One region of the Natronocella acetinitrilica genome, then DNA from elsewhere that is predicted to be linked to it. Evidence: predicted binding sites of a transcription regulator. Region 1 holds the regulator's gene; the other holds the start of a gene.
The links. Region 1 encodes sigma-54, which starts transcription at its own class of promoters, with help from an activator protein. Its sites were predicted from a motif close to TGGCANGNTNCNTGCTT; they were not measured.
Positions count from the first base shown of each region.

Region 2: glnA (glutamate--ammonia ligase) is a predicted target of sigma-54. The motif match lies at 5,094-5,110, and genes of this name have one in related genera.

Region 1 is NZ_JALJXV010000002.1:337,973-345,058, forward strand. Features, by position in the region: gene J2T57_RS04890 (calcium/sodium antiporter) at 1-167, shown strand, start outside; gene J2T57_RS04895 (KpsF/GutQ family sugar-phosphate isomerase) at 253-1,248, shown strand; gene J2T57_RS04900 (KdsC family phosphatase) at 1,248-1,811, shown strand; gene lptC (LPS export ABC transporter periplasmic protein LptC) at 1,804-2,379, shown strand; gene lptA (lipopolysaccharide transport periplasmic protein LptA) at 2,417-2,869, shown strand; gene lptB (LPS export ABC transporter ATP-binding protein) at 2,866-3,615, shown strand; gene J2T57_RS04920 (RNA polymerase factor sigma-54) at 3,816-5,324, shown strand; gene hpf (ribosome hibernation-promoting factor, HPF/YfiA family) at 5,398-5,736, shown strand; gene ptsN (PTS IIA-like nitrogen regulatory protein PtsN) at 5,845-6,321, shown strand; gene J2T57_RS04935 (HPr kinase/phosphorylase) at 6,372-6,836, shown strand; gene rapZ (RNase adapter RapZ) at 6,829-7,086, shown strand, end outside.
Region 2 is NZ_JALJXV010000001.1:473,394-480,479, reverse strand. Features, by position in the region: gene J2T57_RS02300 (lysophospholipid acyltransferase family protein) at 1-460, opposite strand, end outside; gene gmhB (D-glycero-beta-D-manno-heptose 1,7-bisphosphate 7-phosphatase) at 578-1,111, opposite strand; gene glyS (glycine--tRNA ligase subunit beta) at 1,164-3,263, opposite strand; gene glyQ (glycine--tRNA ligase subunit alpha) at 3,256-4,197, opposite strand; gene J2T57_RS02280 (hypothetical protein) at 4,405-4,971, shown strand; gene glnA (glutamate--ammonia ligase) at 5,169-6,584, shown strand; gene J2T57_RS02270 (DUF4124 domain-containing protein) at 6,713-7,086, shown strand, end outside.

The DNA.
Region 1 (7,086 bases):
TCGGGTTGATCCAGCTGCTGCGCGACTACGGTGTCATGACGGCGCTCACGGTGATCCTGTGGCTGCTGTTGCTGACCAGACAGGGTATCGGGCGGCTGAGTGGCCTGTGCCTGGTAATGGCCTACCTGCTCTACCAGGCAATCCTGTTTGCCCTGCCCCACACCTGACTTGCACCGCCCCCGGCCGCAGCCGACAATGCCCGGCAGCAGCCACAACGTCCCTAATCCGGCACGACAGGGAGGACCGGTCGCCATGGCGAGCGCCGGCGAGACAGACTACGACGCAGACCAGCTCCGCGAGCTTGGCGGCCGCGTCCTGGAGCTAGAGGCCGGGTCCATCCTTGCCCTGCGGGAGCGGCTTGACGCCGGATTCGTTGCGGCCTGTCGATACATGCTCGGTTGCCGGGGCCGGATTGTCGTGCTGGGCATGGGCAAATCAGGCCACATCGGCGGCAAGATTGCCGCGACCCTGGCCAGCACCGGGTCGCCCGCCTTCTTTGTCCATCCCGGCGAGGCCAGTCACGGGGATCTCGGCATGATCACGGCTCAGGACGTGGTGCTGGCCCTGTCCAACTCCGGCGAAACCGGGGAAATCATCACCATACTCCCGCTGATCAAGCGACTGGGGGTCCCTCTGATCAGCCTCACCGGTAATCCGGCATCGACTCTGGCCCAGGCGGCCAGTGTCAACATCGACGTCTCCGTTGCCCAGGAGGCCTGCCCCCTGAATCTGGCCCCCACCTCGAGCACGACGGCGGCACTGGCCATGGGCGACGCGCTCGCCGTGGCGATGCTCGAGGCCCGGGGCTTCACCGCCGAGGACTTTGCCCGCTCCCACCCCGGAGGTCGACTGGGACGCCGGCTACTGCTGCTGATCGACGATATCATGCATACCGGCGACGCCCTGCCCCGGATCGGTGCCGACGCACCGCTTCGGGACGCGTTGCTGGAAATGAGCCGCACGGGCCTGGGGATGACCACGGTGCTGGATGACGACCACCGGCTGGTGGGCATATTCACCGATGGCGACCTGCGCCGCAGCCTGGATCGCGGCGTCGATGTCCATGACACGCGGGTCCGCGAGGTCATGACCCGCGGCGGACGTACCATCCAGCGCGGCGCACTGGCAGCGGAAGCGCTGCATCTCATGGAGGAACACAAGATCAACGCCCTGGTGGTCCTGGATCAGGACGGCCGCGTGATCGGCGCGCTCAACATGCACGACCTGCTTCGCGCCGGGGTGGTGTGATGGATACTTCGCTGCCGGTGATGTTCCGCCGGCCCTCCGACGACGTGCTCGCCCGGGCGGCCCGGGTTCGCCTGCTGGCACTGGACGTGGACGGCGTGCTGACGGACGGCACGATCTGGTACGGCGACAGCGGAGAGAGCCTCAAACCCTTCAACATTCTCGATGGCCTTGGCCTTCGTCTGCTGCTCGGCGCCGGCATTGCCGTGGCCCTGATCACGGCTCGCGACTCGAACCCCCTCCGCCGCCGGGCGGCGGACCTGGGGATTCCCCACGTCCACACCGCGGTGAACGACAAGCTTGCCACCTGGAAGGGGCTGCTCGCCGATTTGCAGCTTGACCCGACGCACGCGGCATTCATGGGGGATGACCTCATCGACCTGCCAGTGCTGCGCCAGGCTGGGCTTGCGCTCACCGTGCCGAACGCGCACCCGGCCCTGCAGGTTCATGCCCACTGGTGCGCAGAGCGTGAGGGCGGTGGGGGCGCGGTGCGGGAAGCCTGCGAACTGATCCTCGCCGCCCAGGGCAGCCTGCAGGCGATTCTGGAGCGCTACGGCCATGCATAGGCGCTGGGTGTTCCGCATCGTGGCCGGGCTGGTCATCGCCGCTGCAGGCTGGTGGATACTCGACGAGGACACGGTGGACCCGGTGGTCGCACCGGACAGTCTCGAGCGGGAGCGCACGCCGGATTACTTCGTCGAGAACTTCACCCTGGATGCCACCGATGAACAGGGCGTCCGAACCTATCGGCTGCAGGGCGACACCATGACGCACTTCATGGACGATGACCTCTGGCGGGTACAACAGCCCTGGATGATCTACTACACCGAATCCGGCTCGCCGTGGCATCTGCGCTCGGAGCGCGGCCGGGCGTGGAACAGCGTCACCGAAGCCATGCTGGAAGGCGACGTCACCATTCGCCGCGAGGCCAGCGACGAGAACCTTGAAGCCAACATCGACACCTCTGAAGTCTACCTTCGCCCGCAGGCCCGCTACGCTGAAACCGACCAGTACGCCGTTTACTACCGGGACGGCTTGCGCATCAGCGGGATCGGCGTGCGGGGCTACCTGGACAGACAACAGATCGAGATGCTCTCGGAGGTCAGAGGCGTATATGAACCTGCCGTCGACTAATCGGCTCCTGGGCCGACTTGCACTTTCAGTCCTTGCCTTGGTACTGACGAGCGCCGCTGCGGCCGAACCGATCTACCTGGATGCGGACGAAGCAGAAATAGACAATGTCTCCGGGGTCAGCGTCTATACCGGCAACGTGGTCATGACCCAGGGGTTGCGCGAGATCACCGGCGACCGCATGACGGTGCACACCACCCGCGAGGGTCGCGAGCTCTCCCGGGTCATCGTCGAGGGCCGCCCCGCCGTCTATACCCAGCAGCCCGACGACGGCACGGCGCTGGTGAGGGCCGATGCGCCGCGCATGGAGTACTTTGCCACCGGACCGGAACGGATCATCCTCATGGACGGCGGCCGCATCACCCGCGGGCGCAACGAGTTCACCGGTGAGGTCATCGAATACAATCTGGAAACCGAGGTCGTCAATGCCCGGGGCGATGACGATACCGGCCGACGCATCCGCATCACACTGTTCCCCGAGGATGAAGAATGAGCGCTGTGCCCGCTGAAGCCGATAGCACGCTTCGCGTGGTGGACATCAAGAAGAGTTACCGCAAGCGCGTCGTGGTGCGTAGCGCATCCCTGTTGGTGAATACGGGTGAGGTGGTGGGCCTGCTCGGGCCCAATGGCGCTGGCAAGACAACCTGCTTCTACATGGTGGTGGGCCTCGTGCCCACCGACGGCGGTCGCATCGAACTGGATGGCAAGGACATCACCCGACTGCCCATGCATGTACGGGCCCGGCGTGGTGTCGGCTACCTGCCCCAGGAAGCCTCGGTGTTCCGCAAACTGAGCGTTGCCGACAATCTGATGGCCATTCTCGAGACCCGGCCCGAACTCAACCGGCAACAGCGCCGAGACCGGGTGGGTGAGTTGCTCGACGAGTTCAACGTCAGTCACCTGCGCGACCAGATGGGCATCAGCCTGTCCGGGGGCGAGCGGCGCCGTGTGGAAATTGCCCGCGCGCTGGCGGCAAACCCGCGTTTCATTCTGCTGGATGAACCCTTCGCCGGGGTCGACCCCATTTCCGTCCTGGATATTCAGGAGATCATCCGCCACCTGGCCGCCCGGGGAATCGGCGTCCTGATCACGGACCACAATGTGCGCGAGACCCTCGGCATCTGCCAGCGTGCCTACATTCTGAGCGGTGGGGAAGTCATTGCCGAAGGCGGCGCGGAAGACATTCTGGCCAACCAGCGGGTGCGGGAAGTCTACCTCGGTGAAGGTTTCCGCATGTGATCATGGCCACGGCGAACCCGTTGACACGCAAGACTCGGGCCATGCGCTGTTCTCAGCGCCTGTCTTTTCCGTTACGATGATCCGGACGCTTCGCCACGACGTTGAATGCATGCGGAATCCGGCACCACAAAAAGGCTACATGATCAATGGCAGCGCCGCTCCGGCGCCCATTTACCATGTAATCCGGTAACCCCCTGCCCATGAAACAGTCGCTACAACTTCGACTCGGCCAGACCCTCACAATGACCCCACAGCTGCAGCAGGCGATCCGCCTGTTACAGCTATCGACACTTGAGCTGCGCACCGAGATCCAGCAGGCCCTGGATTCCAACCTCATGCTGGAACCGGCGAGTGAACACGACGACGAAATCGACGAGGAAGCCATCGCCGACAACCGCGATGGGGACGATGCCGAAGCCCGACAGCAGGCGGAGCGGGATGAAGCCCGCCGCGAGGTTGCCGAACGGGAAGTCGACGAGTCCAACAACACCGCACCCGACGATATCCCCGACGACCTGCCCCTGGATTCCGACTGGAACGACGTCTATGACGGAGCCACCAGCTACAGCGCCGGCGACAGCGATGAGCAGATGGACTCCTGGGAGAGCCGCTCCAGCAGCAGTCGCAGTCTGCAGGACCACCTCCAGGAGCAACTCGAACTGAGTCCGCTGAACGAGCGCGATCGCGCCATCGGCGAGGCCATCATCGACTCGGTGCGGGACGACGGCTACCTCAGCAGCAGCCTGGACGACATCCTCGCAGCGCTACCCCCGGAGTGGGAAGTCGAACTTGATGAGGTCGAGGCCGTGCGCCATCTCATCCAGCGCTTCGATCCCCTGGGGGTTGCCTCGGTGAACCCGCGGGAAGCGCTATTACTGCAATTACAGGTCCTGCCGCCGGACACGCCCTGGCTGGAGCCGGCCATCCGTCTCGTTGACCAGCACCTGGAATTGCTCGGCAGCCGGCAGATCGCCCAGCTGACCCGGCGCATGAAGCTCGATCAGGAAGAGCTGCAGCACGTCCTTGCGCTGATCCGCACCCTGGATCCACGGCCCGGCTCGCAGATCAGTGACCGGCAGGCCGAATATGTGACTCCGGACGTCTACGTGCGCAAGGTTCAAGGTGCCTGGCGAGTCGAGTTGAACCCGGAGGCAACGCCACGGGTGCGCGTCAACAGTTATTATGCGAGTCTGGTGCGGCGGGCGGACAGCAGTAACGAGAATACGACCCTACGGCAGCATCTGCAGGAGGCACGGTGGCTCATCAAGAGTCTGCGCAGTCGCAACGACACGCTGCTGAAAGTCGCCACATGTATTGTCAATCATCAGCAGGACTTCTTCGAGTTTGGCGAGGAGGCGATGAAGCCGCTGGTGCTGCGGGAAGTTGCCGAAGAGGTGGAGATGCACGAGTCCACCATCTCCCGCATCACGACCCAGAAATACATGTATACCCCCAGGGGCACATTCGAGTTCAAGTACTTCTTTTCCAGCCATGTCCATACCGTGGACGGTCAGGAGTGCTCCGCAACATCGATCCGCGCACGCATCAAACGACTGATCGCCGACGAGGACGAGAGCAAACCCCTCAGCGACAGCCGACTGGCGGACATACTGAAGGATGAAGGCATCAATGTCGCCCGACGCACGGTGGCGAAGTACCGGGAGTCCATGGCCATCGCTTCATCCAACGAACGAAAGCGCATTGCCTGAGCGCGGTGTCGTCGGCCCGGTAAACGGCCGCCCCCACCCAGGGCCCTGAATAAGAGATACTAAGGAGAGCGCCATGCAAGTCGATATTACGGGCCATCACGTTGATCTGACCGATTCTCTCCGCGACTACGTTCAGCAGAAGTTCATCCGTCTTGAGCGACACTTTGACAACATGGTGGACGCCCACGTGATTCTGACGGTGGAAAAACTTGACCAGAAGGCCGAGGCGACACTGCAGCTTGGCGGCGCGAAACTGTTCGCGGACGCGGTGTCCGGAGACATGTACGCTGCCATCGACGCACTGATCGACAAACTGGACAGGCAGGTGAAGAAGCACAAGGAGAAACTCACCGACCATCATCGAGTCGAAGGCCTTCAGGCGAAAGCGGCCGGTGGTGATCTCGAGGAGTGACCAGGCTGGCCGGCGATGCCCTGGGCGGCATCTCCGGTCGACATACACTGAACGGGCAGGCCGTTTGCCCAGGGGCGGGGCCGGATCGGCGATCCGGCGTGCAAACCAATGATCAAGATTGCCGACCTGTTGACCCAGGACCGCATCGGCTGCGATGTGGCCGTATCCAGCAAGAAACGCGGGCTGGAAGTGCTCAGCGAACTCGTGGCGGGCGAAGCAGCCGGTCTGAACGCGGGCGCTATCTTCAACAAGCTGATAAGTCGCGAAAAACTCGGGAGCACCGGGCTTGGCAAAGGCGTTGCCTTGCCTCACGCCCGCGTGGAAGGCAGCGATACCGCCACTGCCGCTTTCATCAAGCTTCCCGAAGGCATCGATTTCGATGCCTTCGACCGACAGCCGGTGGATCTGCTGTTTGCCCTGGTCGTGCCGGAGCACTTTACCGACGAGCACTTGCAGATCCTCGCGCGGCTGGCGGAGATGTTCAGCGACCCTGAATTCTGCAACCGGCTGCGCGAAGCGGATTCGGCGTCTGCCCTGCATGATCTGCTGACGGCCTGGAACGGCGACCAGGCCGCCGACGGTTGATGCCCGGAATTTTATTCGACCAGGACCGGACCGAGCTGTCGGACAGCGCCATGACAACGGCAACCGTCATCCCCGGGACCTTAGTCCGGATCTTCAACAAAGGCGTGCTGCTGACTGGTGACAGCGGCATTGGCAAAAGCGATCTGGCCCTGGCGCTGATGGATCGCGGCCATACGCTTGTCGCAGACGATGCGGTAGAACTCTCGGTGACGGCGGACCGTCTGACCGGATATGCCCCCGCAGCCTTGCACGGATTACTCGAAGTGCGCGGGCTTGGCCCACTGCGGCAGACACGCTGCGCCGACCAATGTGAGATCGCCGTCGTGGTTAACCTCGTGCAGCCAACCAGGGAACAATGGGCCAGCTGGCCACGTCTGCATGGCAAATGGGATGCAGTCACGCTGGGGGGCATCTGCCTGCGGCGACTGCACTTGCCGGTTGCCTCCGGTCGGCCCTTGCCGTTGCTGCTGGAGGCCGTAGCCCGGACTCACGATGGGGAGATGAGACATGGCTGATGCCCGGCGCCTGATCATCGTCAGCGGCCTGTCCGGCTCTGGAAAGACCGTCGCGCTGCACACCCTGGAAGATGCCGGCTATTACTGCATCGACAACCTGCCCATCTCCCTGCTCTCCGGTCTGGGCGCGCACCTCGGCCTGCTCGGCACCGATGGTGGCCAGGATTTCGCTGTCGGCATTGATGCGCGCAACCGGCCAGGGGATCTACAACAGTTTCCAAGCTTTCTCGATCATCTCCGCGCTCACGGG
Region 2 (7,086 bases), on a different contig from region 1:
CGCCCCCTCGGCGGTAGCGACCACATCGGCCAGCCGCCACACGAGTGCCTTCCGGGTAAATGATAATCCAACGATGCTCCGCCAGCCGCTGTCGCCCCTGCTCAAGCATCTGCTGCATGGCCTGCTTCCTCGCCGAGCGATCAATAGCAATGGGTGCCAAAAGACCCAGCGCCCAGCCGATCAAAGGAATCTTCATCAGTTCCCGCTTGAGTACCCAGGTTTGCGGGTTCAACCAATATTGTGTTGCCAGGGTTTCCCAGGCGGACTGATGCTTGCACATGACGACGCATGGCCGTTCCGGAATATTCTCCAGACCAGTCACTTCATGCCTTATGCCGCAGGTGACTCGCGCGAGCCACAGAATAAAGAAGCTCCATTGAATGAACAGTTGGTAGCGGCGGCGATAGGGCAGTACGAAAGCTATGGCAAGCCCGATGGTCCCGAAAAGCAGTGTGGCCAAGCTGGCGCCCACTGCCCATGCAATGGATCCAGGCAGTGCCCGTATTTTCGCTGACCATGAGGGGGTGTGGAGTGGTTGCTTGAATCGCTCTATTGGCATGCGGGCTATCTCCTCCGGTCAGGCAAGTAAAGCGCTTGCCACCGCCTGCAGGTCGTCATGGATTTCTATTGAACCGAGGTTGCTGATGGTGGCCGCTGTTTCCACGCCCTTGCCGGTACGTACCAGAATCGGACGCGCATCCACCTTGATTGCCGCCTCGAGATCCCTGGCGGCATCCCCAACGACCGGTGTATTTCTCAGAGTGAATCCCAGCTCCTCAGCGGCCTGTATGTACAAGCCGGGTTTGGGCTTCCGGCATGCACAGCCGTCCAGTGGCCCATGGGGGCAGCTATAAATGCCATGGACATTCCCACCGAGTTTCTGCACACCCTGTCGAATGGCGTCGTGAATCTGCTCCAGGTTCTCTGGTGTCAGCAGACCTCGTGCGATTCCGGATTGATTGGTGCAGATGGCGATCGTCCAACCTGCTTGTGATAAGGCGGCGATCGCCTCCAGGCTCCCGGGGATGGCGCGCCACTCATCCACACTCTTGATGAATTCTGAGGAGTCTTCGTTGATTACGCCGTCGCGGTCGAGAATGATAGCTGGCACTCGAGCAACTCCTTGACCGCCCTGCCGACGCAGGGCGGGCCGAGCGGAAGGTTCACTGGCTTGGTAGCCGGGAGATGTCCGCGACGCTGGTGAAGAGCTGTGACAGTTGACGCAAAAGTGCAAGGCGATTCCCCCGGACTTCCATATCCTCGTCCATCACCATGACCTGATCGAAGAATGCGTCCACACCGTCACGCGCGGTAGCCAATTGTTCCAGCGCTTGCTGATAATCCCCTTGCCTTGCCAGGTTTGCGACCTTCTTGGTCAACGGTTCGATCACCGCATACAAGGTCTTTTCCGCCTCCACCTGAAGAAGGTCTGCTGACGGTACCTCCGGGATATCAACGCCGTCAGCCTTGCGCAGGATGTTGTTGACCCGCTTGTTGGCCGCAGCGAGGCTTCTGGCCGCATCCAGTTGAAGAAATGCCGAGCAAGCGTGAATGCGCCGATCAAAATCGACCGGCTCGTCCACCGGCTCACCGTCATTCACACGCACATCCCGCACGGCCTCGAAGAGTTCTGGGAGCAAGCCCTGGTCAAGATAGTAGGCTTTCAGGCGGTCCATGCAGAATTCGAACACTGCATCCACCACCGCATCGCCCTTGACGTCCTCGGGGAGATGATCTGCAGCACGCCCAAACAGGGCCAGCAGCGGGATCTGGCGTTGCGATTCCACCAGGATCCGCATGAGCCCGAGGCCCGCACGCCGCAGTGCGAAGGGATCCTTGTCTCCGCTGGGCGCCTGGCCAATCGCGAAGATCCCGATGAGCGTATCGGCCCGTTCGGCCACCGCCAGCACCTGACCGAGCGGCGAGGTTGGAATCTGGTCGCCGGCGAAGCGGGGCTGATAGTGCTGCTCCAGCGCTTCGGGGATTCCATCGCCCAGACCCTCGTGGGCCGCGTAGTAACGACCCATGATTCCTTGCAACTCCGGAAACTCTCCGACCATTTCTGTTAACAGATCGCATTTGCCGAGCAATGCCGCACGTTCTGCCGTCGCTGGGTCAACACCGAATTCAGGAGCAAGCTGCCGAGACAGTGCCGCAACGCGAACTGCCTTGTCATAGAGGCTGCCCAACCGCTTCTGGAAAACAATTTCCTTTAGTTTTTCAATGCGTTGCGAGATCGGTTCGCGTCGATCCTGTTGCCAGAAGAACTCGGCGTCGGCCAGCCGTGGGCGAATGACACGCTGATTCCCCCGGGCAACTTCATCCGGGTTGCGGCTTTCCAGGTTGGCGATGGTGACAAAGCTCGGCAGCAACTGGTCATCGCTACCCCGAACCGGGAAATACCGCTGGTGACCCTGCATGCTTGAGACAAGCACCTCTGGTGGAATGTCCAGGAAGCGCTTCTCGAAAGTGCCGATAATTGCGGCGGGCCACTCCACAAGCGCTGTGACTTCCTCCAGCAGTGCTTCATCGATCATGGCGACGCCGCCAGCGGTCCTGGCCGCGGCTTCGACCTGTCGGAGAACCTCCTGACGTCGGGCATCCAGATCGGCGATCACGTGCGCATTCTCGCGCAGCTGTTTTTCATAGCTTGCTGCCGAGGCTATCTCCAGAGACGCTGGGCCATGGAAGCGATGACCCCGACTGGTCCGGCTACTGGCAACTCCAAGTACTGAGGCATCGACAACCTCATCGCCAAGCAGGACCACAAGCCAGTGCACCGGCCGCACGAAGCTGTGTTCATGGTCACCCCAGCGCATGCGCTTTGGCACCGGCAACTTGTGGATGACCTCCGGCAAAAGTGCCGCAATCAGTTCTGAAGCCGGCCGCCCGGCCTTGTGGCCACGATAGTAGAGCCACGCGCCCTTTTCGGTCTCGACACGCTCGAGGTCGGAGACCTCGGCGCCGCAGGAACTGGCAAAGCCGATGGCGGCTCGTGTGGGCTGTCCGTCCTGATCGAAGGCTGCGGCCACAGCGGGGCCCCGACGCTCCACAACCTGTTCCGGCTGTTGTATCCGCAGCCCCTGGATAGCCACCGCCAGGCGTCGTGGCGTGGCGAAAGATTTCGTTGTGCCGGGCTCCAGCCCGGCATCGCGCAAGCCGCCAACAATTAGCGCACTGAAATCGTCGCGCAGGCGCCTCAGCGCAGTCGGTGGCAACTCTTCCGTGCCCAGCTCGATCAGCAGATCACTTCGATCATCCATTGGCCACCTCCCGCGTTTCCTGGCAGAGCGGGAAGCCCAGGGCCTCGCGCCGGGCGTAGTAGCCATGGGCGGCGCTGCGGGCCAGTGTCCGTACGCGAAGGATATAGCGCTGGCGCTCGGTCACGGACAGCGCGTGGCGTGCGTCGAGCAGATTGAAGGTATGGGAGGCCTTGAGACATTGCTCATAGGCTGGCAGGGGCAATTCTGCCTCGGCCAGGCGCGTGCTTTCCCGCTCATGGGCGTCGAAAGCCGAGAACAGCCAATCGGTATCGGCCTGCTCGAAGTTGTAGGTGGACTGCTCGACCTCGTTCTGATGGTAGACATCACCATAGGTCACGATGCCGGCTGGTCCGTCCGTCCAGACCAGATCGTAGACACTCTCCACCTCCTGCAGATACATGGCGATGCGCTCGAGGCCATAGGTGATTTCCCCCATGACGGGTTTACAGTCGAGTCCACCCACCTGCTGAAAGTACGTGAACTGGGTGATTTCCATGCCGTTCAGCCACACTTCCCAGCCGAGGCCCCAGGCTCCCAGGGTCGGCGATTCCCAGTTGTCTTCGACGAAACGGATGTCATGCACCAGGGGATCAATGCCAAGCTCCTTCAGAGAGCCAAGGAAAAGCTCCTGGAACGCAGCTGGAGAGGGCTTCATCACCACCTGAAACTGATAGTAATGCTGCAGACGATTGGGGTTCTCGCCGTAGCGACCGTCAGTCGGGCGACGCGATGGCTGCACGTAGGCCGCGTTCCAGGGCTCTGGCCCCACTGCGCGGAGGAAGGTGGCGGGATGGAATGTACCGGCACCCACCTCCATGTCCAGCGGCTGCATGACTATGCAACCATGACGGGCCCAGTAAGTCTGTAGAGCCAGAATCAGGCCCTGAAATGTGCGCGCATCGGGCGCATTGCGGTAAACAGCCTCTTCAGCCAAGACGCACCCCGTGATATACCCATGGTTATCGGAACGTGAACAGCCGCGATTCCCCTTGCATTTTCGGGGAGTCGGGACAGGGGCGCAGTATACCCCTTCGAGAGTGGCATGCCGAAGCCGTTGACAGGCGAAAGCCAACTCGAAGCCCCGAATTAGCAAAGGTTTTCCGCTGTGCGTCCCGAATCCGGGCTGTGTGGAGGGTAGCCGATGAATCGCCTCATACTGGACAGCACCAGTACCGCCCAGTGGCATCGTCTGGTGAAAGAAGCGCAAGCTGCCTGCGACACCCGGCTCGACGAACATGGCGAGAGCTATCTGGTCTTCCTCCTCATGCGCTACCTCCGCAATCGGGAGTTGTTGCGTAGGGCAATGGGCGTGGGCTATCTACACGCCCTCCAGACCAGCGGGCGCCTGCAGGGTGAACGTTTGCGTGATGTGGGTGACCAGTGCCTGATGCTGTCGGGACTGTTTCCTGGTCAGGCTGTGCGACGTCGCGTTCGCAGCGATTACTTTGTGGCCCTCGGTCGCAGTGCCTACGATGAGGCGCAGCGCACGGCCCCACCGGCGCTGGGCGATCTCTATGCCAGCCTCGCTGAACATTTCATTGAACTGCGTGACGTCTTGCAGGCCATGCGGGCAGACCCGGATGACAATGCCACCTCGCTGGACAAAGCCTTGCGTAGAATGGAGCGCACTGCTGCGGCAGAGCCTGGTACCGGACTCACCAAGGGTGGCAGGATTCCCGGGCAGGACAGTGGACAGTTTCGTCACTAACGCAGACTCAGCGCACTGTTATGGTGCAAACTCGGCGCACCCCGCACTATTCTTGTGCGCCGTTTCCTGATCCAATGCTGACTGTGCACCAGTAGAGCCCGTAAACTGCTGTCTTTTGGTGCTGGCATAGAATCTGCTTCATTTGCGCCCGAACTCGCTCCGGCGACCACATACAACGACCATGTTGGAGGTAACGCATGTCCCGCACCGGTGCTGACATACTGAAGATGATCAAAGAAGAGAACGTGAAGTACGTGGACCTGCGCTTCACGGATACCAAGGGCAAAGAGCAGCATGTCACCGTGCCTGCGTCCACGGTCGACGAGGATCTGTTCGAAGACGGAAAGATGTTCGACGGCTCCTCCATTGCCGGCTGGAAGGGGATCAACGAATCCGACATGATCCTCATGCCCGATCCTGACACCGCCACGCTGGATCCTTTCTTCGATGAGCCCACGGTGAACATCACCTGCGATATCATCGAGCCGAACACCATGCAGGGCTACGAGCGTGATCCGCGCTCCATTGCCAAGCGTGCCGAGGCCTACCTCAAGTCCACAGGCTTGGGCGACACCGCGTTCTTTGGCCCGGAGCCCGAGTTCTTCATTTTCGATGACGTCCGTTGGGGCGCCGAAATGTCCGGCAGCTTCTATCGCATCGACTCCGAGGAAGCAGGCTGGAACTCCGAGCGTGTCTATGAAGACGGCAATATGGGCCACCGGCCTGGTGTGAAGGGCGGCTACTTCCCGGTTCCGCCGGTGGATTCGCTGCACGATATCCGCACCGCCATGTGCCAGGCAATGGAAGAGCTGGGTCTCGAGGTGGAAGTGCATCACCACGAGGTCGCCACTGCAGGTCAGTGTGAGATCGGCGTGAAGTTCAATACGCTGGTCAAGAAGGCCGACGAAGTGCAGAAGCTCAAGTATGCCGTGCACAACGTCGCTTCCGCTTATGGCAAAACCGCGACCTTCATGCCCAAGCCACTGGTGGGCGATAACGGTAACGGTATGCACGTGCACCAGTCGTTCTCCAAGAACGGCGAGAACGTCTTCACCGGCGATCAATACGGCGGCCTGAGCGAAACGGCGCTCTACTACATTGGCGGCATCATCAAGCACGCCAAGGCCATCAACGCCTTCACCAACGCGTCGACCAACAGCTACAAGCGCCTTGTTCCCGGTTTCGAGGCCCCTGTGCTGCTGGCCTACTCGGCCCGCAACCGGTCTGCATCTATCCGGATTCCGTGGATTTCCAATCCCAAGGCGCGTCGCATTGAGGTGCGTTTCCCGGATTCCACCGGCAACCCCTACTTTGCGTTCACGGCCCTGCTGATGGCCGGCCTCGATGGGATTCAGAACAAGATCCATCCTGGCGACGCCATGGACAAGGACCTCTACGATCTTCCGCCGGAAGAGGAAAAGGATATCCCGAAGGTTGCCTTCGATCTGGAAGAAGCCCTGCAGGCCCTCGACGAAGATCGCGAGTTCCTGAAGGCTGGCGGTGTCTTCACCGACGATTCCATCGATGCCTACATCGAATTGAAGACGGAAGAAGTGCAGCGTCTGCGCATGACCACCCATCCGGTGGAATTCGACATGTATTACAGCGTCTGACACGGACCGAAACCGTTCGAAAACCAGGGGCCGCCATGCGCGGCCCTTTTTTTGTCCACTCGTCCTGCCAACGCATCCGGCTGTCTTGCCAACCCGGCAGCAGATTGCTGACGCGCTAGACTGGAGGCATGGAGAGACGTTACCTACCACTGTTGCTGTTGTTGCTGCCGGCGCTTTCCCTGAGCCAGGTCTACAGGCATGTGGATGAGCAGGGTAACGTCAGCTTCAGCGATCAACCCCGGCCCGGGGCCGAGGAAATACAACTCGATACGCTGCCGACCTATCAGCCCCGCACACCTCCGCGGCGGCAACAACAAAGCGCGCAACAGGCTGAATCTGCCTCCGAACGCTACCGGACGGTCGCCATTGCATCACCCGGCCATGACGACGTCGTTCGGGACAACCAGGGTCTGGTTACCGTGCGTGTCGAGTCCGAGCCGTCGCTGCATGATGGACATCGCTATCGGCTGTTGCTCAACGGCGATGCAGTAGCTGCCGGCCG